Regions from separate parts of the Cytobacillus sp. FSL W7-1323 genome, predicted to be linked through region 1. Evidence: riboswitches for the same ligand, from Rfam matches in the RefSeq annotation. Region 1 holds a riboswitch; each other region holds the start of a gene.
What was found. Region 1 has a riboswitch for S-adenosylmethionine ahead of MKX67_RS19365 (O-acetylhomoserine aminocarboxypropyltransferase/cysteine synthase family protein). Riboswitches for the same ligand answer to the same signal wherever they lie in the genome.
Positions count from the first base shown of each region.

Region 2: linked by a shared signal. The riboswitch ahead of MKX67_RS05940 (2,3-diketo-5-methylthiopentyl-1-phosphate enolase) and the one ahead of MKX67_RS19365 (O-acetylhomoserine aminocarboxypropyltransferase/cysteine synthase family protein) in region 1 are both predicted to bind S-adenosylmethionine.
Region 3: linked by a shared signal. The riboswitch ahead of MKX67_RS07825 (alpha/beta fold hydrolase) and the one ahead of MKX67_RS19365 (O-acetylhomoserine aminocarboxypropyltransferase/cysteine synthase family protein) in region 1 are both predicted to bind S-adenosylmethionine.
Region 4: linked by a shared signal. The riboswitch ahead of MKX67_RS06265 (methionine ABC transporter ATP-binding protein) and the one ahead of MKX67_RS19365 (O-acetylhomoserine aminocarboxypropyltransferase/cysteine synthase family protein) in region 1 are both predicted to bind S-adenosylmethionine.

Region 1 is NZ_CP151998.1:3,811,644-3,819,758, forward strand. It holds gene MKX67_RS19350 (MetQ/NlpA family ABC transporter substrate-binding protein) at 315-1,148, opposite strand; gene MKX67_RS19355 (methionine ABC transporter permease) at 1,162-1,830, opposite strand; gene MKX67_RS19360 (methionine ABC transporter ATP-binding protein) at 1,823-2,848, opposite strand; SAM riboswitch class I at 2,962-3,066, opposite strand; gene MKX67_RS19365 (O-acetylhomoserine aminocarboxypropyltransferase/cysteine synthase family protein) at 3,154-4,470, opposite strand; SAM riboswitch class I at 4,551-4,656, opposite strand; gene MKX67_RS19370 (hypothetical protein) at 4,745-5,080, opposite strand; gene MKX67_RS19375 (thioredoxin family protein) at 5,352-5,675, opposite strand; gene MKX67_RS19380 (toprim domain-containing protein) at 5,680-6,036, opposite strand; gene gcvH (glycine cleavage system protein GcvH) at 6,188-6,571, opposite strand; gene MKX67_RS19390 (arsenate reductase family protein) at 6,658-7,014, opposite strand; gene MKX67_RS19395 (acyl-CoA dehydrogenase family protein) at 7,231-8,115, opposite strand, start outside.
Region 2 is NZ_CP151998.1:1,129,717-1,137,831, reverse strand. It holds gene MKX67_RS05955 (sugar ABC transporter substrate-binding protein) at 1-798, opposite strand, end outside; gene mtnA (S-methyl-5-thioribose-1-phosphate isomerase) at 795-1,847, opposite strand; gene mtnK (S-methyl-5-thioribose kinase) at 1,844-3,028, opposite strand; SAM riboswitch class I at 3,175-3,328, opposite strand; SAM riboswitch class I at 3,530-3,633, shown strand; gene MKX67_RS05940 (2,3-diketo-5-methylthiopentyl-1-phosphate enolase) at 3,732-4,946, shown strand; gene MKX67_RS05935 (2-hydroxy-3-keto-5-methylthiopentenyl-1-phosphate phosphatase) at 4,950-5,615, shown strand; gene MKX67_RS05930 (methylthioribulose 1-phosphate dehydratase) at 5,612-6,241, shown strand; gene MKX67_RS05925 (cupin domain-containing protein) at 6,228-6,761, shown strand; gene MKX67_RS05920 (GNAT family N-acetyltransferase) at 6,798-7,337, opposite strand; gene MKX67_RS05915 (acryloyl-CoA reductase) at 7,400-8,115, opposite strand, start outside.
Region 3 is NZ_CP151998.1:1,508,060-1,516,174, reverse strand. It holds gene MKX67_RS07860 (enoyl-CoA hydratase-related protein) at 24-800, opposite strand; gene MKX67_RS07855 (alpha/beta hydrolase) at 953-1,756, opposite strand; gene ssuE (NADPH-dependent FMN reductase) at 1,964-2,512, opposite strand; gene MKX67_RS07845 (LLM class flavin-dependent oxidoreductase) at 2,526-3,902, opposite strand; gene MKX67_RS07840 (hypothetical protein) at 3,916-4,236, opposite strand; gene MKX67_RS07835 (YezD family protein) at 4,269-4,436, opposite strand; gene MKX67_RS07830 (hypothetical protein) at 4,457-4,606, opposite strand; gene MKX67_RS07825 (alpha/beta fold hydrolase) at 4,599-5,387, opposite strand; SAM riboswitch class I at 5,645-5,747, opposite strand; gene MKX67_RS07820 (MetQ/NlpA family ABC transporter substrate-binding protein) at 5,831-6,646, opposite strand; gene MKX67_RS07815 (LLM class flavin-dependent oxidoreductase) at 6,664-8,061, opposite strand.
Region 4 is NZ_CP151998.1:1,195,471-1,203,585, reverse strand. It holds gene MKX67_RS06285 (LytTR family DNA-binding domain-containing protein) at 1-579, opposite strand, end outside; gene MKX67_RS06280 (uracil/xanthine transporter) at 688-1,998, opposite strand; gene MKX67_RS06275 (acyl-CoA dehydrogenase family protein) at 2,213-3,430, opposite strand; gene MKX67_RS06270 (methionine ABC transporter permease) at 3,541-4,206, opposite strand; gene MKX67_RS06265 (methionine ABC transporter ATP-binding protein) at 4,196-5,209, opposite strand; SAM riboswitch class I at 5,293-5,399, opposite strand; gene MKX67_RS06260 (CotH kinase family protein) at 5,492-7,279, opposite strand; gene MKX67_RS06255 (DUF4956 domain-containing protein) at 7,299-7,982, opposite strand; gene MKX67_RS06250 (polyphosphate polymerase domain-containing protein) at 8,004-8,115, opposite strand, start outside.

The sequences.
Region 1 (8,115 bases):
CAATTTTCTCTCTCGTTCGCAAGCCGCTTTTATTAGCAATTTTTCGTATCCTTAACCTTGATGTACGCTGAAAACCGATCATGGGGAAAAGCTTGTAAATTATATTTATCATTTTCTTTCTTAATAATACAAATTTTCCTCACTTCTTGTTTCTATCAAATCAAATTCAGGGATTCTTCAAAAGCCATCTACCTTATCTCCATCAATTGTCCTAGTTAGCCCCAAAAGGTGATTGACTCAGTGGATGTATCTTTTACATCGCCTTACAAAAAAAAGAAGCCTACAACTAAGTAGACTTCTTTAATAAATTTCTATTATTCAGTAACAGGTACAACTGCACCTTCATATTGTTCTTCAATGAAACTTTGGATTTCTTCAGAGTGTAATACTTCTAGTAGTGCTTTTATTTCTTCTTTGTCTTCATCCCCAGCTCTAACTGCGATTACATTCACATATGGAGAATCACTTTCTTCAAGTGCAATTGCATCTTCCACTGGATTTAAGCCAGCATCAATTGCATAGTTAGAGTTAATTAGAACTGCGTCACCTTCTCCATTATTATATATTTGTGGAAGAAGTGCTGCTTCATACTCCGTATCAAACTTTAGATTTTTCGTATTTTCCTCAATATCATCAATTGTCGCTGTCGTTTTATCGACATCAGCTTTTAGTGTAATCAAACCTTCCTTTTCTAACATTGTCAAAATACGACCATGGTCAGGTACAGAGCTACTCATAATAACTGTTGCTCCTTCTGGAAGATCATCTAAGCTATCATATTCTTGTGAATAAACACCAATTGGCTCGATATGAACACCACCAGCATTAACAAAATCATAATCATTTTCAGCCATTTGAGATTCTAAATAAGGGATATGTTGGAAATAGTTCGCATCAATATCGCCACCCTCTAACGCTTGGTTCGGTACAATATAATCTTGGAACGTTGTGATATCCAGCTCAATTCCTTTTTCTTCTAATAAAGGTTTTGCTTCATTAAGGATTTCAGCATGCGGTACGTTAGATGCCCCAATTTTTAATGTTTTTGTTCCTTCATCAGATCCTTCGCTACCTTCATCTGAAGATCCACAGGCAGCAATAAATAATACAACAGCTGCAATCATTAAAACAGATAACCATTTTTTCATTTTTTTAGCTCTCCTATCGTTTGTCTAGTTTGGAAGTAATCAAATCACCAATCATTTGGATGATAAACACGATAATTAAGATAATAATCGTTGCAATCCATACAACGTCATATCTACTTCTTTGGAAACCTTCTAAGTAGGCAAGGTTCCCTAATCCTCCTGCACCTATGACACCTGCCATTGCCGTATATCCGACTAGCGCAATCGCTGTAACGGTAATACCCGAAACAAGCGCTGGCATAGATTCAGGGATGAGTACTTTCCATATAATTGTACTTGTTTTTGCACCCATCGATTTAGAGGCTTCAATGACACCTTTATCAATCTCACGTAAGCCAATTTCCACCATTCTTGCATAGAAAGGTGCTGCACCAATAATGAGTGCTGGTAATGCTGCATTTTCACCAATCATTGTCCCTAAAATCATTTTTGTGAAAGGGATTAATAACACAATCAAGATTAAAAACGGAATGGATCGAAAGACATTGACGAATGCCGCAATGATCTTATTAACTAGCTGATTTTGCCATATATTACCTTTAGAGGTTAAGAACAAAAGTAATCCAAGAATAATTCCTAAAATAAACGTGGCTATAACAGAAATACTTGTCATATATAAAGTTTCTTTTGTTGCTTCCCACATTCTTTCCCAATCCACATTTGGTAGCCATTCATTAAGCATGGGAAATCACCTCCACGCCAACCTTCTGCGAATGAATATATTCAATCGCGCGGGTAACCTCATCCGACTCTCCATCTATATGAATAAATAAGGTACCGTAAGAGCCACTTTGTGTTTGGGATATCTTTCCTTGTAATACATTCACTGTTACATTGTAGTGGCGAATTAAGTTTGTGATTAATGGTTGTTCCGCTGAACCACCTACAAATCCAAGTTGAACAATTTGGCCATTTGGATAAGCACTCAGTAAATGTGTAATCGTTTCCTTCGTTTCTTCCGGTTCGGTCACTTGTTGAACAAATCGCTTCGTAATAGGTTCTTTTGGCTTTTGGAACACATCTAGCACTTCGCCAATTTCAACAATTCTTCCACCTTCCATGACAGCCACACGGTGGCAAATCTTGCGAATGACATGCATTTCATGCGTAATTAACACAATAGTTAACCCTAAACGTTCATTAATATCAACAAGTAAGTCGAGAATACTATCAGTTGTTTGCGGATCTAGAGCACTTGTCGCCTCATCACATAACAGTACTTTAGGATTATTGGCAAGTGCTCTAGCAATACCTACTCGCTGTTTTTGTCCACCGCTTAATTGCGAGGGATAGGCATCCTCTCGACCATCTAGTCCAACCAATTTAATTAATTCATTAACTCTCTCTAGTCGCGCTTTCTTAGGTACACCAGCAATTTCTAATGGAAACGCAATGTTTTCTCGTACTGTTCGAGACCACAATAAATTAAAATGTTGGAAAATCATGCTTATTTCTTGTCTAGCCTTTCTTAAGCTAGCACCTTTTATGCGAGAAACTTCATTCCCAGCTACAGATACAACGCCTTCAGTCGGGATTTCAAGTCCATTTAACATACGAATCAATGTACTTTTACCCGCACCACTGTATCCGATTACACCGAATATTTCACCCTCGTTAATTTCGAGGTTAACATTGTCTACTGCATTTACTTTCCCGTTTTTCGTTGAGAAAATCTTTTTTACATCTTTTATTGAAATCATTTTATACTTCACCTCTTCAATCCAGAAAAACCAACACATTTATAGCATATCCATTGTTTATAAAAAAAGCCTTCCTGCTTATGAGCAGAAAGGCTTGTTATGAAAATTCCTTTCTCTCATCTTTCAAAGCTAATGCTTTGAGTGAATTGGCACCATTTCAATTAAATGACGGTTGCCGGGCTTCAAAGGGCACTTCCCTCCACCTCTCTAAATAAGAGCAAACTATGAATATATTGAATTTTTTTGTGTACCTGTGTAATAGTATCATGTCATTGAAGTAGGTGTCAAATCTGAAATAATAGTTGTTAGACCCTTATATTTAATGAAGCAATACCGGTTGCCGCTTCAATAGCAGATTCAAGATCATCGATCAAATCTTCTACATTTTCAATTCCAATTGATAATCGGATTAAGTCTTCAGGTACACCTGCTTGTTTTAACCCATCTTGATTAAGTTGTTGATGCGTTGTGCTTGCTGGATGTATAATAAGACTTTTTGCATCACCTACATTCGCTACATGTGCGAACAGCTCAACCGAATTAATAACCTTCGCACCTGCTTCACGCCCACCAGATATGCCAAAAACGACAACTGCCCCTGCACCTTTAGATAAATATTTGTCTGCTAATTCTTTATTAGGATGGTTGTCATCGCCCGGATAAAGTACCCAATTAACAGCAGAGTGATTATTTAAATATTGCACAATTTTTTTCGTATTAGCAATATGTTCTTTCATTCGAACCGTTAACGTTTCTAAACCTAACGTAAATTGGAAGGCGCTTTGTGCACTTAGTGCTGGACCTAAATCTCTTAGAAGCTGCACTCTCGCTTTAGTAATATATGCTACAGGGCCAAGTGCCTCACTATATACTAAATCGTTATAGCTTGTATCCGGCTGACTTAATCCTGGATACTTCTCTGAGTTCCAATCAAATTTACCACCGTCAACAATGATCCCCCCCATTGTCGTCCCATTCCCAAGTAACCATTTCGTAGCAGAATGAACAACAATATCTGCGCCATGCTCAATCGGCCGACATAGATAAGGAGTTGCAAATGTGTTATCAACCACTAACGGCACACCATGTTCATGGGCGATATTTGAAACTGTTTCAATATCTAGTACTTGTAAACTCGGGTTACCAATGGTTTCGGCAAATACAGCTCGTGTCTTCTCATTGATTGCTGCTCGTAGTTCCTCTTCATTATTAATATCGATAAGCCTAACGTTGATGCCGTACTTTGGTAAAGTGACTGTAAATAAATTATATGTACCTCCATATAAATTAGAGGCAGCTACAATTTCATCACCCGCTTGAACAATATTAAGAAGAGCTAAGTAAATGGCTGCTTGCCCGCTTGCTAATGCTAATGCGCCTGTTCCCCCTTCTAACAATGCAACTCTTTCCTCAAACACAGTAACCGTTGGATTATGAATACGAGAATAAATATATCCTGTTTCTTTTAAGCCAAATAAGTCTTGCGCATGCTCTGTATTCTGGAATTGATAAGCATTATTTTGATAGATTGGGACCGCTCTTGCCCCTGTTACTGGATCAGGTTTTAGCCCACCATGAACACCAATTGTTTCAAATCGAAGTTGCTTTTCTTTTTCTGCCATTTTACATCTCTCCTCTTTTTTAAATTGGAAAGAAAAGACGACCAAAAACCCTCTTCACAAAGAAGAGGGTTTATCATCTCTTCTTATCTACCAGAGCTTTTATGCTCTGCTGGAATTAGCACCGTGTATCAAACAACCGGTTGCCGGGTTTCATAGGGCCAGTCCCTCCACCACTCTCGATAAGAATATTTAATTTTCTAATTATTCTAAGGATAGAATAACAACCTTTTTTTGGGAAGTCAATCTTTTTTTAGGACATTTGATGTATTTATGATTATTTTTGATTTAATACGAAAATGGCATCTAATTTTAATAATTGTCTAAAAGTCGACTTAAGGATGATATGCTTTTCATCCACTTGTTTCTTTAGACTCGTACGCCCTTGAAGCAAAGAATGAAAGTGGTCAGCAGTAGTTTGAATGTTTATATGATAATTTTTCAATGGGCGAGTATGTTTAATTAGCAGCCTTTTACGGTCTAATGTCAAATACATTAGATTTTGTTCTAATTCTACTCGAATCCTTATAGGTTCCTTTAACATCATTAAAATATGATCATTTACTCTTAAAGATTGATTAAAATGATAAATGAGTTCCTCTATTGAAACCACCCCCAGCCCGCGTCTTATATTCTATAATTCTGTTCCAAGAAATGATTTCCTTCTCCTAACTATCGACTTTAACTGACAGAACATTTATTTCCAACAATGTTCACAACCTATTTCCCGAGAAATATGTCAAAAGCTAGACTTATCGACAGAAAAAAGAAATATCCCATCGATTCATCTGCCTAGAATGAGTGAGGGGTGTAATTAAACATTTACGCAACCCCCCTTGATTAAAAGCATAAGAAAACCACTTATTCCTAAACAATAAGTGGTTTTAAAATTGAGACTGTAATTCATATGATTGAATTTGTTCAAGTAAATAAGGTACTGAATGGAAAGCATAAAGCTTATCAACTAACTCTCCTTTTTTAAACACAAGTAAACACGGTACACTTTCAATTTCATACTTTTCTGCCACTGCTGGCAAAAAATTCAGGTCGGCTTTACCTATAGGAAGGTTCTGCAACAGTTGCTCAGTAATTGTTAGCATTTTCCCGGCAACTTGACATGTCCCACACATAGGAGTGAATAAATAAAATAAGCCGGATTGCTTCCTTGCGATCAAATCATTTAAGTCATTGTTTGACCAGTCAATCATGTTATCATCCTTTATCTAAATACTCGGTATATATATCTATATTTGCACTTATTAAGGCTGTAGCTAAATGATGCGCAGGTGCCGCCTCGACTTCACGATACATTTTATCAATATAGATATGCTCTGCCTCTGGTAATTCTCTCTTAAATTGTTTACGAAGTTTTTCTCCTGATGCGTCAGCATCGACTAATATATAGACTTCCTTCCCAATTAAATAATCAATTAATTCATCCAACTTCGAAGTGCCAATCGTTCCATTTGTACATAAGATCTCTACAGGTTCTCTGATTAGTCCTTTCACTTTTCGTTTGTCAGATTTACCTTCAACAATAATCACTTTATTGCCATGTTCTATATGCATGCTCATCACCTAATATATATCATTTATATATTTTATAATAGTAAGCCTTTTTACATTTGAAAACTTTTCAGCACTCATCTGGTATGTCTATATAGAAATTTAGAAAAAGGTCAAACCATTTAATGATTTGACCTTCTTTATTTAACTACAATTAATCTTCTTTTGTCATTTCTTCATATTGTTCAGCTGTCATTAGCTTGTCAATTTCACTTGCATCGGATGGCTCAACAACAATCATCCATGCTTTCTCGTAAGGAGATTCATTCACAAATTCTGGACTATCGCTAAGTTCTTCGTTAATCTCAACGATTTTACCACTAATTGGTGCATATAACTCAGAAACTGTTTTAACAGATTCTACGCTACCAAACGGTTCATCAGCAGTTACTTCATCTCCTACTTCTGGAAGCTCAACAAATACGATATCTCCAAGTTCTGATTGAGCAAAGTATGTAATACCAATACGAACTTTATCTCCTTCTGTTTTTACCCACTCGTGTTCTTCTGAATAACGTAATTCTTTAGGTGTGCTCATGTTTCATACCTCCATTAATTTAGGAAATTGTTTATTTTAATGACCGAATAAACGATCGTTTAAAACGTATAAAGCGCATCCACCATTTACAGCCAATTTTGTTCAAATTCTAGCTCTTTAAATCCGACTGTTACTTTCGTACCATCCGTTGTTAATGGACGTTTAATTAACATTCCATCCGATGCTAATAAATCTAACAGTTCCGACTCTGAGGCCGTTTTCACTCGGTCTTTTAATCCTAACTCACGATACTTTTGACCGCTTGTGTTGAAAAATTTTTTTAGCTCTAACCCACTCTTTTTGTAAAGATCTTCTAATTCCTTGCGGGATGGAGGATTTTCCACTATATGTATTGCATCATAGGCTATTTCATGTTCATCTAGCCATTTTTTCGCTTTTCGGCAAGTACCACATTTAGGATACCAATAGAAAGTAAGTGCCATGTTTTCACCACCTATTTTATCATACCTATATTCATGAATACTATCGTTTCATTAGCATAACATATTTCTTTTTATTTTCATAACGAAGAATTGTAATTATTATCATATTAAAAACAAAACAAAGAGGCCCAAATTTGTTCTTGAGCCTCAAGTCATAAACTTCGCAAATGGAGGAAGTAAATAGGTTACTTTCCTTCACTTTATTCAAGATAAATATTATACTACAAACCTTTCAGCTTCAATAATTTTCTCAGCCGCTTGACGTTTTTTCGCAATTACATTTGTTGGAGTATGTCTCGTAAACTTCTTAAGCGCTGAAAGCATCATTCGTAATGTATCGCCTTCTTCCACACCTACTAAAGTTTCTTTCGCAATCAACTCAATTTGATTAAATGCTTCTTGGCAGAAAATTTGTGTGTATAATAGCTTTTGCTCAGCTTTTGCTACTCCGTCTTTTACAATGGCTTTTTCAGTACGAAGAACAGTAGATTCCATAGAATAGGCGTAAGAAACCAGATCAGCAATATTCACAAGAACTTCTTGCTCTTTATCCAAAGCTTTTCCATATTTTTGTGCACATAAACCTGCTGCAAGTAATGCGATTTTCTTAGCGTTCTTTACAAGATATTTCTCTTGCTCTAATGCTTCAGAACCTGGCTCTTCTGGCATCATCATCATCAATTCCTCTTGAAGTGCCATTGCTTTTTCGAATAAAGGCAGTTCACCTTTCATTGCTTTTCTAACATACGTTCCTGGTACTAAAAGACGGTTGATTTCGTTTGTTCCTTCAAAGATTCGATTGATTCTAGAATCACGGTAAGCTCTTTCTACTTCATATTCTGCCATAAAGCCATAACCACCATGTAATTGAACTGCCTCATCAACTACATAATCTAGAACTTCGGTAGAGAAGAACTTATTAAGTGAGCATTCTATTGCATATTCAGCAATAGACTTCGCTACTTCTTTACCGTCTTTGACTTCTTCATCACTCAATTGACTCATTCTGTCATCAAATAGACCCACTGTACGGTAAACGGAGCTTTCAGCTGCATAAATTTTACTTGCCATTGTTCCGAATTTTTCCTTCGTTAAATTAAA
Region 2 (8,115 bases), 1.9 Mb from region 1:
ACTCATATCAATCCCGTAGACTTTAATATCTTCTCTTCCTGCCTGCTCTAGCGCTCTGACAGCTCCTTTAGCAAACTCATCCCACGCTGCCCAAACTGCTGTTATTTCACCTTCATTTGGATATTGTTTTAGGATTGCTTCCATTTGTGCTTGAGTATCTAATGCTGTATTATCGGTGGCAGCACCAAATGCTGCTACTTCCTTAATATCTGTATTCTCTTTTAAAAATTGTTCATAAGCTACTTGTCTTCTTTCCATCGGTGCAAATCCAGCTACCCAAATCTTAACAATATTTGCTTTCCCTCCTGCATCTGCAGCAAGCTTGGTTAATGTCAACTTCGCCATTTCTTCATCGCCTTGTTGAAGTACAGTTACATCTTTCACTGCAATATCAGCATCAAAGACCACTACAGGTATATTTTGTGCAGCCGCTTTTTCTACTCCTTGCGTTAACGCTTCCTTCGTTCCATGATCAATTAATATCCCATCAAATTTTTGATTAATCGCTGCATCTAAATTGGAAGCCATTTTTGCTAAGTCACCTTCAGAAGTAAATACTTGAACGGTTCCACCAAACTTTTCTACCTGCTCTTTTACCCCTTCAATATATTGTGCAGAAAAAGTTCCTAAATTAATTTGCATGATTAGTGCGATCTTTTTATTAGCTAACGGATGTACACTATTCTCTTTAGTTGATGCAGTTGCTTCACTACTTGAATTGCTTCCTTTTGGCTGGCAGCCTGCCAAGATTAAAATAAAAATAATAAGAAACGCTAATAGTATACGATTGTTCTTCATGCCCTAACTCCCTCTTCTGCTTTATTCAATTGTGCCAATTTGTTTCGATCAGCTTCAAAAATGCCTTTTTCAGTAATAATTGCAGTAATTAAATTAGCCGTTGTCACATCAAACGCCGGATTAAACACTTTCGTTCCTTCTGGTGTGATCTGGTTTGGCCCAATATGAGTCACCTCTTCTGCCAACCTCTCCTCAATCGGAATATCTGCCCCTGATGCGATAGAAAAGTCAAATGTCGACAATGGCGCAGCTACATAGAAAGGAATTTGAAAATAGTTTGCTAAAATAGCTAGTTGCCATGTACCGATTTTATTCGCTGTATCTCCATTGCTGGCAATACGATCGGCCCCGACTATAATCGCTTCAATCCCCTTGGTTGCTATGGTATGAGCAGCCATATTATCAGTAATGACCGTCACATCCACATTGGACTGTTGAAGCTCCCAAGCAGTTAGGCGCGCTCCCTGAAGAACCGGTCTCGTTTCACAAGCATATACTTGAAAGTCAACACCCTTCTCCTTGCCTAAATGAAACGGCGCTAGCGCTGTACCATATTTTCCTGTAGCAATCGTTCCCGCATTGCAAATCGTTAATACCTTTTTCCTTCCATTCAATAGACTTAGTGCATTTTCACCAATTTGGCGACAAATCTCCTCGTCTTCTTGATGTATTTTCTTTGCTTCTTGCTCCAAACTGATAATTGTCTCCTCTGTTGAATACAGCGTTTCTATTACTTTCATCATTCGATCCAAAGCCCAGAACAAATTAACAGCTGTCGGTCTAGAGCCCGCTAGATAAAGATAATCTTCATGAATTCTAAGATGGAAAGTTTCAATGTCGACCCCTTCGTATTTTTTTGCAGCAATCGCTAAACCATAAGCAGCAGTAATTCCAATAGCTGGCGCCCCTCTTACTTTCAACTGAATAATTGCCTCAAAGACATCTTCAATGGTTTCGAGTTCTATCCATCTTGTTTGATGGGGTAATAAGGTTTGATCAAGAATTTTCAATCTACCTTCTTGCCATTCAATTGGTGTTGGTATACTCATGATGTATACGCCTCCAGTTCCTTAAGAAGTTGCGAGATTGTTACTATGTTTTTGCGATTAATAATCAAGGATGAACCTAATTGAATCGTTGCCTTCTTCACATATAATCTAATTGAACTATCTTCTATTCCATCAAGATCCTTCACATGCGACAATCCGATTGTTCTCCGAATTAATTCACACCCTACTACTCCGATAGCATCTTTAAATACTTTAGCTAGAAAAGACTCTAGAGCGCCTGGTACTTTCGTAAAAGGATTAACAACAGAATTTTGCCAAGCTTCTGAAAAATATTGAGAAAACACATCCCATACTTCTTCTATCTGTTGAAGAATAACGATTCTATCGTTTTCGTTTCGTACAAGTACTTGGAAAATGAGATGGGCAATATATTGACCGACATCAAATCCAATCGGACCATAAAAGCCGAACTCAGGATCGATCACCTTCGTCTCACTCTTACTCGCAAATATACTCCCTGTATGTAGGTCACCATGTAGTAAGCTCTCTGCTTCTGTGAGAAAAGCATATTTTATTTTGGCTACTTCAAGTTTCAACTTGTCATTAGTCCATAGTTGCTGAACCACTTCAGCCAACTCAGCTTCAAAATCATTCGTTTCCACATCAAAAAATGGATCGGTGAATACTAAATCCTCAGTGATTTTACATAGTTCAGGATTTGAAAATTTAGCGACCAGTTTCTTTTTCTCAAACGGATGAAGAGCAAAATCTGAAGTTGAAAACAATGTCTTTGCTAAGTACTCACCAATATGAGCTGATAAATTCGGATAATGATCCCCTTGAATCAATCCGTCTCTTACAATTGTCAAATGGGAAAGATCCTCCATCACAGTTAATGCTAGCTCTTCATCTGATGCTAGTACTGCTGGGAGGAGGTGAGGAACGAATTCACCATGCTTCTTAAGCACTTCTGCCTCCAGTTTTGCACGTTTAAGTGTTAGAGGCCAGCTTTCTCCGACTACTTTTGCATAAGGGAGTGCTTGCTTAATAATTACACTTTTATGATTAGAAGTAATACGGTAAACATAATTCAAATTACCATCACCAATCTCTTCCACCGTCATTTTTTCATCCGGTAAAAACAGTTTTAAACTCTTCACGTATTCACACGCTGATTCCTCTGTCAAAGCGCGATAACCTATATTATCTAAAACAGCCATATCTCTTCCCCCTTATTTCTTTATTTATCTGTGGCACAAAACAGGGGTGACTACATGAAGAGATGTAGTCGGACCTGCTTTGTCATTACAGAAACAAAAATGCCCCTTTCCTGTACAGAAAGAGGCATTCGTCATTACGATTTTGCCTCTCATCTTTCAGAATAACTTCTGAATGGAATTAGCACCGTGCCTTACATTAGGCGCAGAAATTCTCTAGCTGCGCCTCGTTTCACAACGATATTACGGTCGGTTGCTGGGTTTCATCGGGCCATATTTCCCTCCACCTGCTCTTGATAAGAGTATAAAAGATTCATTTTTTGAAATATCTTGAGCAAATACTATCACCGATTATAAAAAAGTGTCAATCTTTTTTTTAAAACTTTTCATCTTTTTAAGGTTAAAAGAATTTTGTCATATAACGTAAAAAATTCTCTGTTGACAGATAAAACACCTGGTGACATAATACAATTGTGCAAAAATTTAAAACGATAATCATAAATTTTCTTATCAAGAGCAGGCGGAGGGACGAGCCCGATGAAGCCCGGCAACCGATTCTAAATGAACACGGTGCTAATTCTTGCAGCAATCATGCTGACAGATAAGGAGAAGGTTCTATCACTGCGAACTAACCCTCTTCTTATTGATTAAGAAGAGGGTTTTTTATTGTCAATGTCAATTCGAAATTATCAGGGAGGGTTCTCATATGGGAGATGTAATTGCAACTTATCAAGTATACGCAAGACCCGGTTCATTAGAGAAAAAAGCAGAGGATATCGCTTTAGGATTAACGATAGGCTCGTGGACAGCGTTACCATTACTTGAGCAAAAACAATTACTAAAACATAAAGGCAGAGTCACTGCACTACAAGAATTTTATGATGATGAACATCCCAATCGATTCGGTGAAGTAAGGTGCGAAATTAGTATCGCCTACCCTACATATAATTTCACATTTGATATTCCAGCAATCTTAACAACTGTATTTGGAAAGTTATCTCTAGATGGTGAAGTAAAATTATTAAATCTGGAATTTGATAATGAGGATCTTTCCCGTTTTCCTGGACCAAAATTCGGTATAAAAAATATAAGATCGAAACTAAATATTCAAGACCGCCCATTACTTATGAGTATATTTAAAGGCATTATCGGCAGGGATATTCACTTTTTAAGAGAACAGTTAAGAGACCAGGCTATGGGAGGCGTTGATATTGTAAAAGATGATGAAATTCTTTTTGATGTCAACATCTCTTTTGAAGACCGAATTATCGCAGGTAAAGAAATACTAGATGAAGTCTATGAAAAGACTGGAAAAAGGACACTTTATGCAGTCAATTTATCTGGGAGAACAATGGATTTAGTAGATAAAGCAAAACATGCGAGCGAATTAGGGGCGGATGCATTATTATTCAATGTTCACACTTACGGTCTAGATATGCTCCAAACACTAGCTGAAAACAATGAAGTGCAGTTACCTATCATGGCACATCCTGCATATAGTGGGGCCTATACTTCTTCAAACTTCTATGGTGTGGCTCCTGATTTATTACTCGGTAATCTTACTCGCTTAGCAGGCGCAGATTTCTCTTTATTTCCTTCTCCATATGGTTCTGTTGCCATGGAAAAAGAAAAAACCTTAGCTATCGCTAGACAGTTAACCGAAGAAAATGGCTTGAATCAGGCATTCCCGGTCCCTTCAGCAGGCATTCATCCAGGTTTAGTTCCGTTGCTTTATCATGACTTTGGCAATGATTGTATAATTAATGCTGGCGGCGGGGTCCATGGTCATCCTGAAGGAGCAGCAGCTGGCGTGAGAGCTTTTAGGCAAGCCATTGATCACGTCATACAACAAAATACTCATCGTGCAACAAAAGCGCAAGAATTAGAAGCAGCATTAGCAAAATGGGGAGGTACGTCATAAAAGATGACAAAACCAATGATTTTTTGTGATTTCGATGGAACAATTACGAATAACGACAACATTGTAAAGATTATGGAGCATTTCGGTCCTATTGAGGCAAAACAGATCAAGGAAGATATTTTAGCTCAAAATATCTCTATCCAAGAGGGTGTTAAAAATCTCTTCTCACTTTTACCAACAAGTAAAAAAGAAGAGATTATCCATTTTGTATTAAATAGTGCAGAAATTCGTGAAGGATTTTCAGCTTTTGTTAGATATACACATGAAAACGGTATCCCTCTTTATATTGTTAGTGGTGGGATTGACTTTTTTTTAGAACCAGTACTTGAACCTTATGGGCCATTTACGAAAGTATTTTGCAATCACGCAAGCTTTGCTTTAGAAACAATAGATATTCACTATCCACACCAGTGTGATGAACTATGTTCTTCACAAGGTTGCGGCTGTTGTAAACCAACCATTATTAGAAAACACTCTTCTCCTGAACACTTTAATATTCTTATTGGAGATTCGATTACAGACTTTGAAGCAGCCAAAATAGCAGATGCCGTACTTGCTAGAGATTTCTTAATTCAAAAATGTGAAGAAACTGGTATTTCTTATACACCTTTCGAAACCTTCCATGATTGCATTGAATACCTCGATGAACTAGTTGGTGCGAAATCATGACAACGTATGAAACAAAGTGGGATACATTAGCTGATATTAAAGATGAATTAGCAGCCAGAGATTGGTTTATGGGTACTAGTGGTAATTTATCCATTCGCGTAGATGAAAACAGCTTTTTAGTCACTTCAAGCGGACTTGATAAAAGAAAGAGAACAGCTAATGATTTTTTATTAGTAGACTTAGAAGGAAAGCCCCTAGAAAACACGTCATCTAAACCTTCAGCTGAGACTTTATTACATTGTGAAATTTATAAGAAAACGTCATCAGGAGCAAGTCTTCATGTTCATACAGTTGCTAATAATGTTATTTCTGAGCTTTTCTATCAAGAAGGTGTAGTATCTTTTCAGCATCAAGAGTTAATTAAAGCATTTGGACTATGGGGAGAAGATGATATACTCACCATCCCGATCATTCGCAATGATGCGGATATCCCTACATTAGCGGATCACTTTTCTGCTTACGTCAGCAAAGAGAAAGGTGCAGTCTTAATTCACAACCACGGGATTACTGTTTGGGGAGTCGATGGGTTTGAAGCGAAAAAATTATTAGAGGCTTGCGAATTTTTATTTCAATATAAATTATCTCTTATTCAATTAAAAGGAGGCGTTTTACATGGCCATTATTAAATTCAAAAACGAAGAAAAAGTGATTACTGATCAACAAGAGGTATCTACATTTTTAACTGCACAAGAAGTCATCTATGAAAATTGGAACATTGAGCAATTAGAAGTGACATTACACGAAAAATACGATTTATCTGATGATGAAAAGCAAGCCATACTAGATGCATTTTCAACTGAAATCAAAACCATTTCTGAAAAGCGCGGCTACAAAGCTGCAGATGTTATTTCACTTTCAGACAGTACGCCAAATTTAGATGAATTATTAATTAACTTTCAAAGAGAACACCATCATACCGATGATGAAGTCCGCTTCATCGTAAGTGGGCATGGAGTCTTTATTATCCAAGGAAAAGATGAATCGTTTTTTGAAGTCCATTTAGATCCAGGTGATTTAATTTCTGTACCCGTAAACACGCGCCACTATTTTACTTTAGCTGATGATCGAAAAGTTGTTGCTATTCGCCTCTTTGTTACACCAGAAGGTTGGGTACCTGTTTACGAGAAAGAAAAATTGAACGCTTAATATCAGGGAGGCTCCTTCATAATCGGGGGCCTCTCCTTATTTCTCTAAATAATAGATAAAAAATTCGCTCCATTCTCCACTATCAAATGAAAATTGAGACTGTTTCTCTTCATATTTAAAACCAATAGATTCTGCTAAATGAATGGAGGCGAGGTTATCACTATCAATATGTAATTCTATTCTTTCAGGTTGTAAATATTCAAAAATAAAAGGTATGATCGTTACTACGCTTTCTTTTCCATATCCTTTTCGCCAATATTGATTGTGAATTGCATAACCAAGTAGTACTAACTCCTTGCCATTCCTCTGTGTTCGATACAATTCTATTTTTCCTATATGTGCACCATCATTTTCTCTAAATATACCAAACTCAGATAATTGCCAGGCATCATCTTGCTTGCTCCACTGCTCGATTTTCTTCTTGAATTTTTCTTTAGTATAAGCAGGTAAATCTTGTGGGCGTCCTTCATCATGACGTGATTGCGATACTAAACGGTTCTTTAATCCCGCTATCCAAGCTTCGTAATCTTCATACATATACGATCGAATGACGAGACGGTTACTTTTCAACTGCATGTCTTTCGCTCCATTCTATCAGAAATTAGGACCGCCTTTTTATAAGTTATTGTGAGTAGATACTATATGTGTACAAGTACTCTTCCTCTCGTTTCTCCTTTTAAAAGCAATGGCAAGACATGCTCAACTTCACTCAATGAAACTTCTTGAAAAATAAACTGATCAAACGGAAGTTTATCACTTTCTTCCGCTAATAGTTCCCAAGCTTCTTTCCTCATCTCCATTGGACAAAAAACGGAATCAACTCCCAAGAGACTCACCCCACGTAAAATAAAAGGAAAAACCGTCGTAGGTAAATTCGTTCCAGCAGTTAAACCACTAACCGCTACGGCACCCCCATATTGAATTTGGCTTAACAAGGATGCCAATGGCTCTCCACCGACAGGATCAACCGCTGCTATCCATTTTTGCTTGCTTAATGCGCTTATCTTCCCATCATACACTTCTTCCCTTGTAATCACTGAAGAAGCTCCTAAGTTCATTAAGTAATCACGTTCATTCTTCTTTCCAGTGCTTGCAACGACCTCATAGCCACGGTTAGCTAACAAGGCAACGGCAAAACTCCCAACGCCACCAGTAGCCCCAGTAACTAACACCTTCCCACTATTTTCAGTTAGACCATTCTGTTCTAATTTTAATATGGAAAGAGCCGCTGTTAATCCAGCTGTGCCAATCGTCATTGCCTTCTTTAATGTAAGTCCTTTTGGAAGTGGCAGTACCCATTGTGCAGGTAATTGTGCATATTCACTATACCCCCCGTATCTGGATACACCAATTT
Region 3 (8,115 bases), 2.3 Mb from region 1:
TGGTTAAAGGGTTTTTTAAACAGTTAGTTTCCTTGGAAATTCGGCTTTCTTTTCTCTGCGAAGGCTTGTAATGCTTCCACTCTGTCTTTTGTTGGTAGTAACACTTCATAAGCTTTTCTTTCAATATGTAATCCTGTATGTAAGTCAGTATTCATTCCTTGTTTAACAGCAAACTTTGCTTGTTTAAGTGCGATTGGGCCATTATTAAGCATTTTACTCGCAAATTGTATGACTGTATCTAACAATATATCTTCATTACATACCTCATTTACGATACCGTATTGCTGTGCTTCTATGGCTGATAACCTCTTCGCTGTTAGTATTAATTCCATTGCTTTTGTTTCACCAATTAAGCGAGGAAGCCTCTGCGTCCCTCCTGCTCCAGGAATAATAGCTAGACCTGTTTCAGTTAAGCCTACCTTAGCAACATCCGCCGCAAATCTAAAATCACAACATAGAGCAAGCTCTAAACCGCCACCAAACGCAAAACCATTAATAGCTGCAATCGTCGGCTGAGGCAACTCTGCAATCATATTAAAAACGTCCCCCATTTTATATAGGTTTCGCCTTACTTCCTCATCGGTAAGATTTCTTCTTTCTTTTAGGTCTGCACCAACACTAAATGCACGATTGCCCGTCCCAGTTAAAATAACTACTCTCACCTCTGGGTTTGCTCGAACATTTTCTACTTGCTGTTGTAACTCAATTAACGTTTCATAATTAAATGCGTTTAACGCATCAGGACGATTTAATTTTATTGTAGCAATATAATCGTTGATATCTAATTGAATTTGTTCCATACTCTAGCTCCTTTTCTTTTTTAAAAAATATTCATAACAATATTCGCCACTAAATCATGAAAACCCTTTCAAATATAAAACAAAGCCATTCACCTTAAAAAATTACATAGGAAAAACTAGCCTTCCCTATGAAGAAAAGCTAGTTACCTTCTTTATAAACCTTTAATATAGTTATCTACGATTTTGTTAAAAACATCAGTTTCCTCTAGAAAAGGGCAATGACAACTTTCCTCAAATATATGCAGCTTTGCATTCGGTAAAGCATTTAAAAGATGCTTGCCTGCCGCTACTGGTATCAACTTTTCTTCCTTACCAAAGCATAGAAGTGTGGGAATGTCGTAATCGGGTAGAGAGCTACGATAATCAACGACTGATTGATCAAACAGAATGGCACTTGCAACGGAAGCAGGTAATCTTGTCGTTTCTTCAAGCATCCAATCTAGCTCGCTTAGACTTAATTCTTTTTTAAACATTAGTGGAATGAAGCCTTTTAAAAAGGCTTTTTGGTCTCTTTGCACTTCTCTCATAAAACTAGTTAAAGTCTCCATATCAAAGGCGCCTATTGAGAAATCAGGCCATTTAAAATCGGAGGCAAGTTCATCTACGATTACTGTCGATTTAATATGTTTATCACCAAATAACTTTAAGTACTCCCATATGACAAATGCCCCCATCGACCAGCCAACAAGGGTCACATTCTCTAGTTTTAAATTTGTGATAAATTGTCTAATATCTTCGGCATACTGTGCAATGGTATGGCCATGATGGATTTTTTCTGATTGACCATGTCCTCGTAAATCTGGTATTAACACACGATAATCAGTCTTAAAGTATTCTATCTGCTTTTCAAAGAATCGACCACTCATCCATACACCATGAATAAAAATGACTGGTTCACCATTACCTACATCTTCAAAATAAATACTTGTACCGTCACTTAATTTCATTATTGTCACATCATCAACCTCCATTTTAAAAAATTCAATAATAATATAATCTATGCCTCAATCTATAAAAGTAGTGGCAAAACAATAGCTAAAATTTATCTTCTCTTATTTATTATACAACTCTAAATTTTATAAAAATATTGTATCTCAAAGTTTTTTCAAACAATTAAAGGAGCCGAACAAACAGGAGTTGTTCGGCAAAAAATATATTTTCAGTTATTTTAGTTGTAACTCCTTTATAGACAATAAAGAATGCAGACGATTTAATTCTTTATCTAATCTTTCCTTTACATGATTTTCGACAATAAAACAATGTTCTTCTGTTCTTTCAATCTCTTTATCTAAAACATATACACCCTGAAGGACTGTTTCTGCTCCTAAACTGGATATAACTGGTTTCAATGCATAATCAATCATAAGTAAATGTCCGAATGAGCCCCCTATCACAAGCGGTAATACAGATTTATCAACGAAGCCTTTTTGAGGTAATAAATCCAAATAAGCTTTTAGTACACCTGTATAAGAGGCTTTAAATACTGGTGTTAATATAATTACAGCATCTGATTTTTCTACTTTTTCATTCGCTGCGATAATTGCTGGGCTATCAAATTTTGCATGAATTAAATCTTCAGCAGGTAGCTCCCTTACTGTAATTTGCTCATATGGCACGCCCTTTTTGTTTAAAAAAGCAATCGCTTCTTGCTCTAATCCGTTTAAACGGGAATTGTTTGATGTGCTTCCCGATATGATTACAACATTTGTCATCTTCAGATGCCTCCTATTTTGTAACTGTCAACTTACTAAATTTTTTACCATAATGATGCTCTGGCAAATGGTCATACCCAAATAAATTCTTTCTTAAAGTACCTTCTTCATACTCTCTTCTTACGAGCCCCCTATCTTGTAGGATTGGAATGACATGCTCAACGAACTCTTCGAATGTACCTGGAGTGACGGCATATGCAACGTTAAACCCGTCAACTCCTGTCTCTTCTTTCCATCCTTCTAATTGATCAGCAACAGAGTGTGCTGTACCAACAGCCACTTGACCCATCCCGCCAACACCAACAAATTTGGCAATGTCATCGACCGTCCAACTCTTTGTAGAATCTATATTCGTAAATGTTTCAACGATTGACTGAATGGCGTCATTTTTAACGTACTCGATTGGTTGATTTGCTTTATACTCTGAGAAGTCGATACCACTCCACCCCCCAAATAACGCTAATGATCCTTCATAACTAGCATGGTTTTGATAGTCCTCATACTTAACTCTAGCATCTTCCTCTGTTTCACCGATAATAGGCGTGACGAGAGAGAGAATCTTTACTTCACTGGGGTCTCTCCCCTCCGCTCTTACTGCTTCCCTAATTTTATCGACTATTACTTTACCGGCTTCTTTTGTGGGCACACTTATAAAGACCAACTCTGCATGTTTAGCAGCAAACTTTCTCCCTCTTGTAGATGCACCCGCTTGAAAAATAACCGGTGTCCTTTGCGGAGAAGGTTCACATAGATGTGCACCTGGCACCTTAAAATATTTCCCTTCATGGTTAATATCGTGAACTTTACTTGGATCTGTATAGAGCCCTTTTTCCTTGTCTAAAACCACTGCGTCGTCTTCCCAGCTTTGTTCCCACAGTTTATATGTGACATCTAAATATTCATCAGCTATCTCATAACGTTCATCATGGCTGATTTGTTGATCTAGTCCTATATTTAGTGCGGCACTATTTAAATAAGATGTGACAATATTCCAACCTATTCTTCCTTTTGTTAAATGATCGAGAGTGGACATCCTCCTTGCAAATACATATGGATGTTCAAAACTAGTTGAAACCGTTAGACCAAACCCTAAATGTTTTGTTACTTGCGCCATTATAGGAACAACGAAAGCAGGATCATTAACTGGCACTTGTACCCCTTGTTTAACCGCTGCTTCTCTAGAATTTTGATAAACATCATATGTACCAAGCACATCTGCCAGGAAAATGGCATCAAAACGTCCCTTTTCAAGTACTTGAGCCAAATGTGTCCAATATGATATGTCTTTATAAGTGGAAGATTGATCATCCTTATGTGTCCATAGTCCTGGTGATTGATGCCCAGCGCAGTTCATATCAAAAGCATTGAGGTACATTCTTTTCGCGGTCATTTTTAATTCTCCTTTAGTGATCATATTTTATAAAAAACTCATCAAGTGCTTTACTTAAACCACCTTTTCCAAATTTGATTCTCGTTTTATTGTTTCGATTTTCAATTTGATTCGAGGCAAAATCCAAAAACGCGATGACGAACAGTCTCCTAACAATTATTGAATGCAACCCTTTGTCATAAAGCGATTGTTCAACCGTATGGAAGATTCCTTTATTAATATTAAAAGATTGACAACACCATCTAATAAAGTGAAAGTCAGGTAGATTCAAGTACATGCAGCCTGATAGGTTTTTAGCTACATTGGGTGCTTGATTACTAATTGTTGACTGCATGTAACTCACTCCTTTTCATTTGCTCCATTCCATCATTTTTTATTTTGTTGTTTCTTTTTCAGAGCAAATCGTTTCTTCTCGGTAATGTCAATTTGGGTAATATCCCCTTCGTGTACAGTAATGGTGACACAACCATATTCGAGTTCCTTTAATGTTGTGAGAATGGTATGAATTTTATCTTGATCAATGTGTTTTTCCATAAAATTCTCCTTTATGGGACTTATTTTAGTCTTTTTACAAGCTCCTCTATTTCTGTAAGTGTTAACTGTTCTAATTCATGTCGCTTGAACTTTATTTCATCTATAGTAAGCATAAGGTTGATTAAGGTTTGTTTTCTCTTTGCTATCGCTTTTTGTAAAAACTTAGCCAACCTCTTTTCCCCCCCACTCGGTGTTCTTTTTTTCTTCATTCATCGTATCTAGAAATTCTGTTGTATCCTGAATAATTTTGGTCTGATCATAATCCATGGATGCTACATGGTATGAGTTGTAAAGGACTCGAAGCCATTTATGATCTGTTTGAATTTCGATAAAAATACGATCTGTATTCTCTGGAGGTACAACATGATCATGGATAGACTTAAAGCATAATATTGGGCAATGAATTTGAGATAAACTTTTTCCTGCGTCACTCATTACCTTTTGTAAAGAGTGAACTGCTTTTACCGGAATATTATCGTAAGTAATTTCATGTATAGTCGGATTTTTGATATCTGGGCTACCTTCGTCAATATAGTGTTTCTCATCGTAATATCTTAAATACTCGTAATCTGGTAATGTCAGTGCAGTATTAATTAGGATCAGACCATCCAGCTCTCCATATTTCTTAGCTAACAACAGCGCTAATGCACCGCCCATAGATTGACCTAAACAATAGACTTGTTTGCACTTCTCCTTTAATTGCTTATAAGCTGTAACAACATCATTGAACCAATCATCATAACCATATAACTCTAAATCTCTGCTTTTTGTTCCATGTCCCGTGAGCCTTGGGGCATGAACAGTAAAACCCCTATTTGCAAGTTCCGCACCCAAGTCCTCAATGCTCTGCGGTGTTCCAACAAAGCCATGAATGAGGAGAATACCAATGTCCCCACCTTCATAATAAAAAGAATCTGCACCTGGTATAACTGTTGATTCTACTCTTTTCATTTTTTCGTCCTCCTTTATATTGCAACATTTTGGTGGACAATGGTTGACTACCATTGCCGATTTTTCCCGTTGATGTAAATCTAGCTGCACTACTGCCTTTGGAGGTCCAATCAGCAACTTTAATTCCAACTTAACAAATAGGTTTAATCAGTTTAAAAACAGCATTTGTATAGAGGAGATCATCCCTTGGTGATTAAATCATGCAAAATAAAAAACCTCTTCTGACAAGAAGAGGTTAAAGTTCCGTTCTTTATCTCTCCTTATCTTTCAAGCAACAGCTTGCTGGAATTGGCACAGTGCAATAAATTGCCTGTTGCCGAGGCTTCAAAGGGCCAGTCCCTCCACCTCTCTGGATAAGAAAAATCATATTAAATTTTATATCATTTACTCTATAATATTTATCAATATTTGTCAATTTTTTTTTAAAAATTAAGATGATTTACTCATTCGCCCATCCATTCTGGCTTATGAAAACCTTTAAAGTTTTCTTCAATTACTTTTGCAAATTCCTCCGACTCTATGGCTTCAATGATATCCTTTGCCATTTGGGCGTCCTTATCTTCTTTACGAACAACAATCCTATTTTGGATTTCCTCAGGAATTTGATCCCGATAAATTGCTGTTGTTAAATCTAATCCTGCAGCAACCGCAAAGTTACCATTAACAGCAGCAAGATCAACTGATTCAAGAGACCTTGGCAGTTGGGCTGCATCTACTTCATGGAATTTCAAATTTTTCGGGTTAGATAATACATCATTTACTGTTGCATTGACTGGGTTTATATCATCTTTCAATTCTATTAAACCAGCATCACGCGCAACTGTTAATCCTCTCGCTAAGTTTGTAGGATCATTAGCAATGGCCATCGTGCTGCCATCTTTCACTTCTTCAAGGGAGTTGAATTTTTCTGAATAAATACCAATTGGAGCTGTAGGAACAGAAATAATATCTACTAGATCCATCCCTTTTTCAGTGTTAAAATTCTCTAAGTACACTTTATGTTGAAATAAATTACCATCCAAATCTCCACTATCTAAAGCAATATTCGGTTGAACATAATCATTAAATTCCTTTACTTCTACTTTGTACCCTTTTTCCTCAAGTAGTGGTGCTACACCTTGCTCAAGCATATCACTATAAGGAACTGTCGCCCCTAAGACCATCTCTTTCTTTTCTTCGCCGGATGAACCTGATGTCCCACATGCACTTAAAACAGTGCAACCAGTCAGTACAAAAAATAATAACCAAACTTTTCTCATACCCTTCACCTCTTATTTTAATTATTTATCTTTTCACCTTTACGATATTTACTTCCTGGATGACCACTCGGTAAAAGGGGCGAGCCATGAGTAAAAAGCTTTTCTCTTAACGTACCCTTTTTGTATTCCTTTTTATATAAACCACGTTCTTGTAGAATCGGAATAACAAGCTCAATAAAATCTTCCAAATCTGCTGGCGTTACTAAATGATTTAAATTAAAACCATCGACACCAGAGGCTTCAAACTGATATTGAATTTGGTCTGCTACTTCTGATGGATTGCCGACAATTATATTGTCTCTATCTAATCCTTCTAGTTTTGAAATCGCTTCTTTAATCGATAGTTTTTTCTTCGCATCTTTCGTTAATGAAGCAGCTTTATAATGCCCATGCTCTGTAGCTTTAAATTCAAATGGGTTATCTAACTCATCCTTTGTAAATTCCGCAACATTATAACCGCTTGCGCCCCCAAACTGTGCTTTCGCTGCATCTGCACTCCATAATTGGTTGTATTCAGCAAATTTCTCTTCCGCTTCTTCAGTTGTCTTACCTACGATGACTGTTAGGAAAGTGAATATTTTAATATCTTCCGGATTCCTGCCATATTCTTCCGCTTGTTTTCGAATATCCTCTGTATAATTTCTTACTCTTTCAGGTGTTGGCCCACCTACAAATACACATTCTGCATGTTTTGCTGCAAAAGCACGTCCTTTAGGAGAAGTCCCTGCTTGATATAAAACAGGTGTTCTTTGTTGTGACGGTTCTGTTAAATGCGGTCCTTCGACATCAAAATATTCTCCTTTATGGTGAATTTCATGGATTTTCTTACGGTCGATTAATACCCCTTGTTCTGTATCTTCTATCACTGCTCCATCTTCCCAGCTTGATTCCCACAGTTTATAAACGACATCCATATATTCATCGGCAATTTCATAACGCTTATCGTGTTTGATCATATCTTTGAAACCAAAATTTCTTGCTGCATTAGGAAGATAAGAAGTAACGATATTCCATGCCACTCTTCCTTTTGTCAAATGATCTAATGTGGAAAACCGTCTTGCCTGCCCAAAAGGTGGCTCATATGTTGTACTCACCGTTAATGCAAATGACAGATGCTCTGTCACTGCTGCCATAGCAGGGATGACAAACGCCCCATCATTAACAGGAAACTGTAATCCATCGTTAATTGAAGGTTCTTTACTTTCTTTATACGTATCATAAACACCTAATACATCCGCAAAAAAGACAGCATCGAATTTTCCCTTCTCGAGTGTTTTGGCTAATTCCATCCAATAATTAATATCTTTATAGGCACGATGTCGTTTGGAATCTTTATGCTTCCATAGCCCATGAGAATTGTGCATTGCACTTGTCATTTCAAATGCATTCAATATCATTTGTTTTTTATAACTCATACTGCCATTACCTCCACTAATACTTCTACAAAAGAAGCATAATAATGTATTTAT
Region 4 (8,115 bases), 2.0 Mb from region 1:
TCTCATTAATAATAAAAAAGTAGAATGAGAGTCAGGAAATATCTCTTGTATTTGATTAACATTCACCAAAAATGACCTGTGACAGCGAATAAAGTTTTCCTTTGGTAAAATATACTCAAACTCCTGTAGCGTATTTTTATGCGTACCAGAAGAGTAAATAGCATGAACATGTGTTTTACGATCTTTGGCTTCCAAGAAATATACTTCATTAAATGGAACAGGTACCCAACCATCACTTGTCTTTAATGTAACGACAGATTTCCCCTCTGTCAATGTTGGAAAAATAGCAGTCACACAACCTTCAATTTTTCCATTATTTTTAAATGGAACAGCCATCCCGTGATAAGGTACACCAAATACATCCCTATTAATAAACTCTGACACCTTTTGTTCAGCCTTAAGCGCTTTGTCAGCAATACTTCCTTCTTTTACAATATCCCCTGGCCGAATTTTCAAGTCAACACGTTTACTTGGACGATAGTAAATATACTCTGTTGTATTTGAAACTACAATTGACACTTCATCTGAAAATAACTCCCCAATTACATCTAGCAATGAACTCAGTGTAATTCCTTCCATCACAAAATCCCCTTTTTTGATTCGCTACTATTCTATCTTACGTGTTTTATTTTCATTTGCCTAGTTAAGAAACGTGCAAGAATATGTCTTATACCAAAGAAGGAAACATCAACTTGCTTTTCCTCTTTTAATAGGTTGATCTTCGTATTTAAGCCAGTTCACTCCTTTTTCTAATATAATTGAGATAATAACACCCATTATTAACCCATTTGCTAAAAATGGTTGAATGAGTACAGGTAATTCCGAAAAGATAGCAGGTGAAATATTCATAATACTAATACCAATTAATACAGGTGCTGCTAACCTAAATATCGTATTGGAATTAAACGTCTTTCCATTTAAACTACTGAATGCAGTACCAAATAATTGCATATAGGCAACAAACAAGACTGCGTTTCCAACTGTAACAGGCAACATTGAAAGAAATGAGCCTAAAATTGGAACAATACCAATGATCGTAAGTAAAGCACCACCGATAAAGAATGGCTTTCTTTCATAAATTCTCGTACTTTGCAAGAAACCAATCGTTGATGTAAATGGTGTATAGGGAACAAGTCCGAAACCAGATCCAATAATGGTAGAAATTGAAGTAATCAGCATTGAGCCTTTAAACTCTTTTTTTGCTGCTCTCCTTTGTAGAAGTTTTTCTGCAGCGTTAATAGAAGCAAATGTATTACTTAAGTTTAATAATACGGCAACAAAAGTGACTACGACAATTCCCATTTCAAGATTAGGAGCCCCTAATGGAAAAAGTTGGAAAGGTGCCGATGTTGTCATACCCGCCCCATCATTACCAAACAATAGGACATAACCAAGCCAGCCCCCTAAAAGGCCAATTAAGATAGAAAAATTGCTAATAAGTTGATTACCCTTCATTTTTAATGTAGCGACAATCAGCGCGAGTACTACAGAATAAAGACTTATACCTATATCAATGACGCCAGTCGAGGTCATCTTTAACATACCTTCAAAAAAGATAAACATTAATTGAAAAGTAAGCAAAAACAAATATACAGTCATTACCATCGGACTAAAGATGGCTTGCAATAATGAAAAACCACCACAAGCAATCAGCAAAATGGTCACTAGACTAGCTAAAACAATACCAGTAACAATCCCACCACCAATACGTTCTAATCCAATATTAAGCGCTTGTGCTGAAAGCCCAAGATTAAGGATAATTCCCCATAATAAGCCTGAATGCCCTTCCATAATCGGGAAACGATGACCTTTCCATCCTTGTAGTATACAAGTAATACCTGTAAGTATGAGTGATGCTCTAATCATCATTGCCATCGTTTCACTAGATAGCTCAAATACATTGGCAATGGAAATCGGAATGACAACAGTATTGGCAAAAATAAAAAAGACCCATTGTACGGAAGAAACCATTGTCATTGATGAAATAAACTTTTTCAATCTGTACACCACTTTCTACGTTTTTCATTTTCACATCTACTAGTATAATTCATTTTCAAAAGGAAAGAAGCCTTTAAAAAAAGAATTATGAAAAACGAAATATTTTGAAGCCCATATACGATGAAAATGATAAAAATTGGAGCTAATCTATATGCCTATACAAATAATAACCCTCTCCAAATATGAAGAGGGGCATGTGATTTAAATAGTTTTATTAATCATTGTTATTTTGAAATGATAATGCTTTTTTTGCTAAATTTGTGATTACTACATCATCCATAGGCGGATTATGGAGCGCAGCTCGCACATCACGGTAATAACGCTGCAAAGGATTTCTTTGTTGCAAGCTTTGTGCACCAACTATTCTCATTGCCCAATCGACCACTTTATTAGCACTGTTAGAGACAAGATGTTTGATGGCTCCAAGTTCTGCTCCTAATTCTCCTCGTTTATTCGGTTCATTATCCCAACGATCCGCTATAGAATAGAGTGCTGTTCGCGCTTTTAGTAGCTCGAGTTCCATTTCCCCAATTTTACGTTGCACTTCTGGTACTTCACTGATTGGACCAGGCAGGCTATTAGGTTGATATTCAGAAGCAAAAATAATGGCATAGTTCCGAGCTGCAATAGCAACGCCAATAAAACAAGCAGCTGAATGTAGTAACCATGCATTAGGAATCGCATAAAAATGAACACCTTCTAATTCGACTAATGCTGTTTCTTCTACAATTACATTCTCTAACACGAGATCGTCACTACGCGTGCCCCGCATCCCTAGCATATTCCAATTTGATTCCACTTTTAAACCAGGGTTCTCATGAGGTACAAGGAATATACCAATTTCTCCTGAAGCTTCTATCGTTGCTGTAATAAGAGAAAAATCTAACCCTGGTGCCATCGAAGCAAAAGATTTTCTTCCATTCAAGATCCATTGTGTTCCTTTTTTCACCGCAGTAGTCGCTGGTAGTCCACCACGGGTTGGACTGCCAGTTGCTACCTCAGTTGCACAGCGGTTAATCAATTTATTATCTTTGATAACCATTTCACATAACTTGGCAAACTGTTCTTCCTTCCATTTCCGTTTAACCCTTAAATCATAGATAACACCTAAGTGCCAACCAATACATAAAGCCGTAGACGCATCACCTTGGGCAATCCTTTCTTGTATTAAGAAATATTCATATAAGGAAATCTCTTTACCACCATATTCTTTCGGAATCGTTAAACTTAAGTAATTTGATTGTTTTAATTCTTCAAAATTTTCAAAAGGGAATTCTGCATTTTCATCAATCTTTTGCGCCCTCTTACTAAATCCTTCTGCTAATATCGTAGCTTTATGAAATAATTCTTCTTGTTGAGCCGTCTTAATAAATGGTCGAGCGAGTTGTTCAGCTAAATACGCTTCCTTAGATGAAGCTGTTATCGTGCTCATAGAATCCTTCCTCCCCGTCTGTTTCCATCTTCTCTTTAATACTCAATCATTAGGATAAATAGATATAGTAAAGGCTCCATCCCCTTTACTATATCTATCGTTTGAATTTATTATCTCTTATCTACATATTTAGTTAATTTATCCCCACCAATTTGAATGATTTGCACCAATACAACGAGGACAATTACTGTCGTAATCATAATGACATTATCATAGCGATAGTAACCGAAACGTATCGCTAAATCACCAATACCACCGCCGCCAATAATACCTGCCATTGCTGAATAACCAATTAAACTAATAGTCGTAATCGTTAAACCTTGAACAATTCCAGGTTTCGCTTCTGGGACAAGAATTTCCTTAATTATCATCCAAGGGGAAGCGCCTACTGCTACTGCAGATTCAATGACTCCTTTATCTATTTCTCTTAAGGATGTTTCTACCAATCTTGCAAAAAACGGAATCGCTGCTACAGATAATGAAACAGAAGCCGCTGTAGGACCAATAGTTGAACCTGCAATTAATTTTGTTAACGGCAATAGAGCTACTAACAAAATAATATAAGGAATAGAGCGGATCAAATTGACAATCCAACCGGTAACAGCATTTACAAATCTATTCTTTAAGAACAATCCTTCGTCTGTAACGAATAATAAGATACCTAGTGGAAGACCTAGTATAAGTGCCGCAACTAAAGAAATGGCGACCATATAAATTGTTTGTAATACAGCTGTATTTAGTTCAGGAAGTAACGCCTGAATGGACTCAAGCAACATGTTCAACTACCTCCAAATTCTGTGTTCTTTCTTGAATATATTGTATAGCTCTTTCTATTTCAGGTATTTCGCCAGTCAACTCCATAATAAAAATACCAAGAGGTACTTCTTGAATATATTCAATCTTGCCGTGAAGAATATTTCCTTTTACTTTGAATGTTTGGAACAGTTCAGAAACAACAGATTCTTCTGCTATTGCACCTTTAAATTGAATCTTAATGATTGTTCCCTTCCTGTTTTCAATCAATTGTTGTGGTAAGTCAAATTGAAGAACACTCTGAATGAAATCCTTTGTAAGTGGTTCAATTGGATTCGCAAATATATCATACACCGGTCCCTCTTCTATGACCTTTCCATCTTGCATAACAGCTAACCTATGACAAATCTCTTTGACTACTTCCATCTCATGAGTGATAAGTACGATGGTTAATCCTAGCTTTTTATTAATTGATTTTAATAAGTTCAGGATTGATTTTGTTGTTTTAGGGTCTAGAGCTGACGTGGCTTCATCGCAAAGTAAAACCTTTGGATCATTAGCGAGTGCTCTGGCTATTCCTACCCTTTGCTTTTGACCACCACTTAATTGTGTGGGATACTGATGAATTTTATCTGCTAAACCCACTAATTCTAATAGTTCTTTCACCCTGATATCTATTTCTTTCGGGCTTTTACCTGCCGCTTTTAAAGCAAAGGCAATATTCTCATACACTGTCTTCGAACTCGCTAAATAAAAATGCTGAAAAATCATACCTATCTTCTGCCTTGCTTTTCTTAATTCTTTACTTGTTAAAGATGTTAAATCAACGCCATCAATTTTCACTTCACCAGATGTCGGTCTCTCCAATAAATTTAGACAGCGTAATAAAGAACTTTTCCCTGCTCCACTATAGCCAATAATCCCGTATATTTCCCCTTCTTTAATAGAAAGGGATACATTGTCAACCCCTATTACTTGCTTCTTTTTGCTTTTATAAATTTTCACTAAATGATTGACTTCAATCATTTACCTCACCCTCCCTAAATCCTCTACAACATAAAATGAGCCTCTTTCACTTTGAAAGAGGCTCAACAAATGATTGTTATTAAACCTTATCTTTCAGAATGAAATCATTCTGCAGGATTTAGCACCTTCCCTTTAAAAGGAGGTTGCCGGACATCTTCGGGCCTGGTCCCTCAGTCTCTCTCGATAAGAATCATATTAAATTTAATGTGTTGCTTTGATAAAGGAAATTTTATCGGGTATTGAATTAATTGTCAATAGTATTTTGATTATTTATGCATTTACTTATCTTCCTCTTCGTTTAAACAAGAAGATAAAAAAAGTTGTTCCTAATAAAGCTGTGATTAGACCCACATACAAGATGATTGCTGACGTTTTGAACTTTACTGTACTAGGTTGCTCTTCTTGTCCACGTCCCTCACCACCAGGCATACCTTCAAACCCTTCTGGTGTCTCAAAATCTCCTTCCTGCGGAAAGTCTCCATTGCCTTGCGGACGTTCAGGCATTTCACCATCAATGTTTCCTTCATTACCGTTTGGCGGTTGGAATACTTCTCCTCTTTCTTGACCTTCCTGGTCATCACCACCTGCTCGGCTAGGGAACATGTTATTGACTTCAGAAGCTTGTGATTCTACTTCTAATTCACCTGAAAGCTGAGCAAGTATCGATTCTGATCTCGCCTCAGCAAATGCTGGTAAACTCTCATCACCTTGCACTGCTTGTAGAAATTCTTCTGTTGTATAAAACTTGGTAGGATCCTGTTCTACATAAGGAAGAATCAATGTACTAATTTGTGTAGTTGTATTTTGGTAAGACTCTTTTGTCATATATTCTTCGGCAATCTTTTCAAGGTATGCTTCATATTGCTTTTTAAATTCATCATTTGCCAATAAAGCATTAAGTAAAGGCCTCTCATCTAAAGAAGTACCAGCTACAGGTTCGGAAATACTGAAATTAATCGTATCTTCACTCATTAAATTACTATTTCCCATGCCACCATCGAAGTTCCCCATTTCAGCTTGGTGAACTTGACCTTGTTCATCCTCACCTTGCCCACCTTCTCCTGGTGCTAGACCTTGTTGTTCCTGATTTTGATTTTTGTTTTGGTTTTCTTCAGCGATTGAAGAATCTCCGTTCATGCGTCCTCCGCCACCCATACCTACTCCAAAGCCGCCAAATGCCATATTATAGTCCCACGGAATGATTGAGAACTTACCATCATTTTCATATAAATAATAGTTGTGCTTCATTTGCCCTTGGTAACTATCCATGCTAACGACAGCCGTATTTACTGCAAAATATCGTAATACTTGATCCACATCTAAAGTTTTTTCTAAATTGCCACCATTATCGATACTATCTAACATATCTATTAACGCTTGTTCATCTTGCTCCTCTGATTTCAAGTTTAAACCTGAGTAATCATCAATATCATCACTTACCCATTTCAAGTCACTATTTGTACCATCTGGCTTGTACAATGATCCATATGGATTTTCAAAATATCTTCCAAGCATCACTTCGTCTACTTGTTCAACACCTAAATATAATCCCCATTCCTGACCATTAATGGTCACATACATATAAGAATAAGCAGGTGTGGGTAATCCCATATTCTCCATTAATTGATACGATAAATATTCTCGCATTTGCGTAGCATCACTAAATTGGTTATTTAGATTCAACTTTTTCAATCCATATAAAGTTTGATCGGTATAGTAATCAAAGTCTATTTTGAAGCTATAACGATCAGAATCTTCCATTCTAGCAACGGAAGAAAGGGAAGAATTCCCCTTTGTCCGAACAGCTACTTGGTTCAATTTAGTTCCATTTATCGTCACATTTGCCATCTTATATTCTTCTTCCGTCGGATTCTCTAGTATATCTTCCCAATCATCTTCTGCTAGGGTTAACTCAACTTGAGTCACTTTATTTTTATTGAATACTTTTGAAACATAAGAGTGATCAACTACTTCCCCTTTTGGAAGTAAATGAGGTAGAAAGAATAGAATACCAACAAATAAAACAGCCAACATTAGAAAAACGAGAACGACATATTTGCGTTTAATCATATTCCTTTCTCCTGTTCATTTACGCTGTAAAATTACCGTCATAGCTTAACATTACAGCCGACTCTACCCCGCTAAGGTTCGTTACATTATTCACCACTTGAGATTGCTCTTTTTTCATTCTTACTTCATAAGTAATTTCTACTTGATTACCATTCATGATAGATTTGGATTTCATCATATGTTTATTAGTGACCTTTGATAATAGCGATTCTAGTTGAGATTCCACATCTTCACCCCCATATTTTACAATGAGTAAGTAAGGGTTCTGAATCGTAATTTTGTTAACGAACAATACAAGTACGAGACCGATCATTAAACTGCCAATAATCACTAACGGAATAAAGCCTGCTCCGCAAAGAATACCGGCAACAATCGCCCAAAAAAGATAAACAAGATCCATAGGGTCTTTAATTGGTGTACGAAAACGGACAATGGATAAAGCACCAACCATACCTAGTGATAACAGGACATTCGAGGAAATTCCCATAATAATTAATGCTGTAGCCATGGTCATTATAATGAGGGATATATTAAAAGTATGTGAATAAATCACACCAGAAAATGTCTTCTTATATACTGCATAAATAAAAAGTCCAATTGCAAAAGCCATGAATAAACCTATTAGGGAATCTATAATTGAAAAACTCTCTGTCTTTTCTAAAAAGCTTGATTTAAATACATCTGAAAAATTCACACTTTCCATTTTGCTTTTCTCCTATTCTCTCTATAATCCATACATTCTACTTAATTGATATTTAGAATACGTGCCCTTCCTGCGATCTAGCATTTGCAGAAGCATTTTAATGACATCGGGAATGTATTCATCATACTTTACT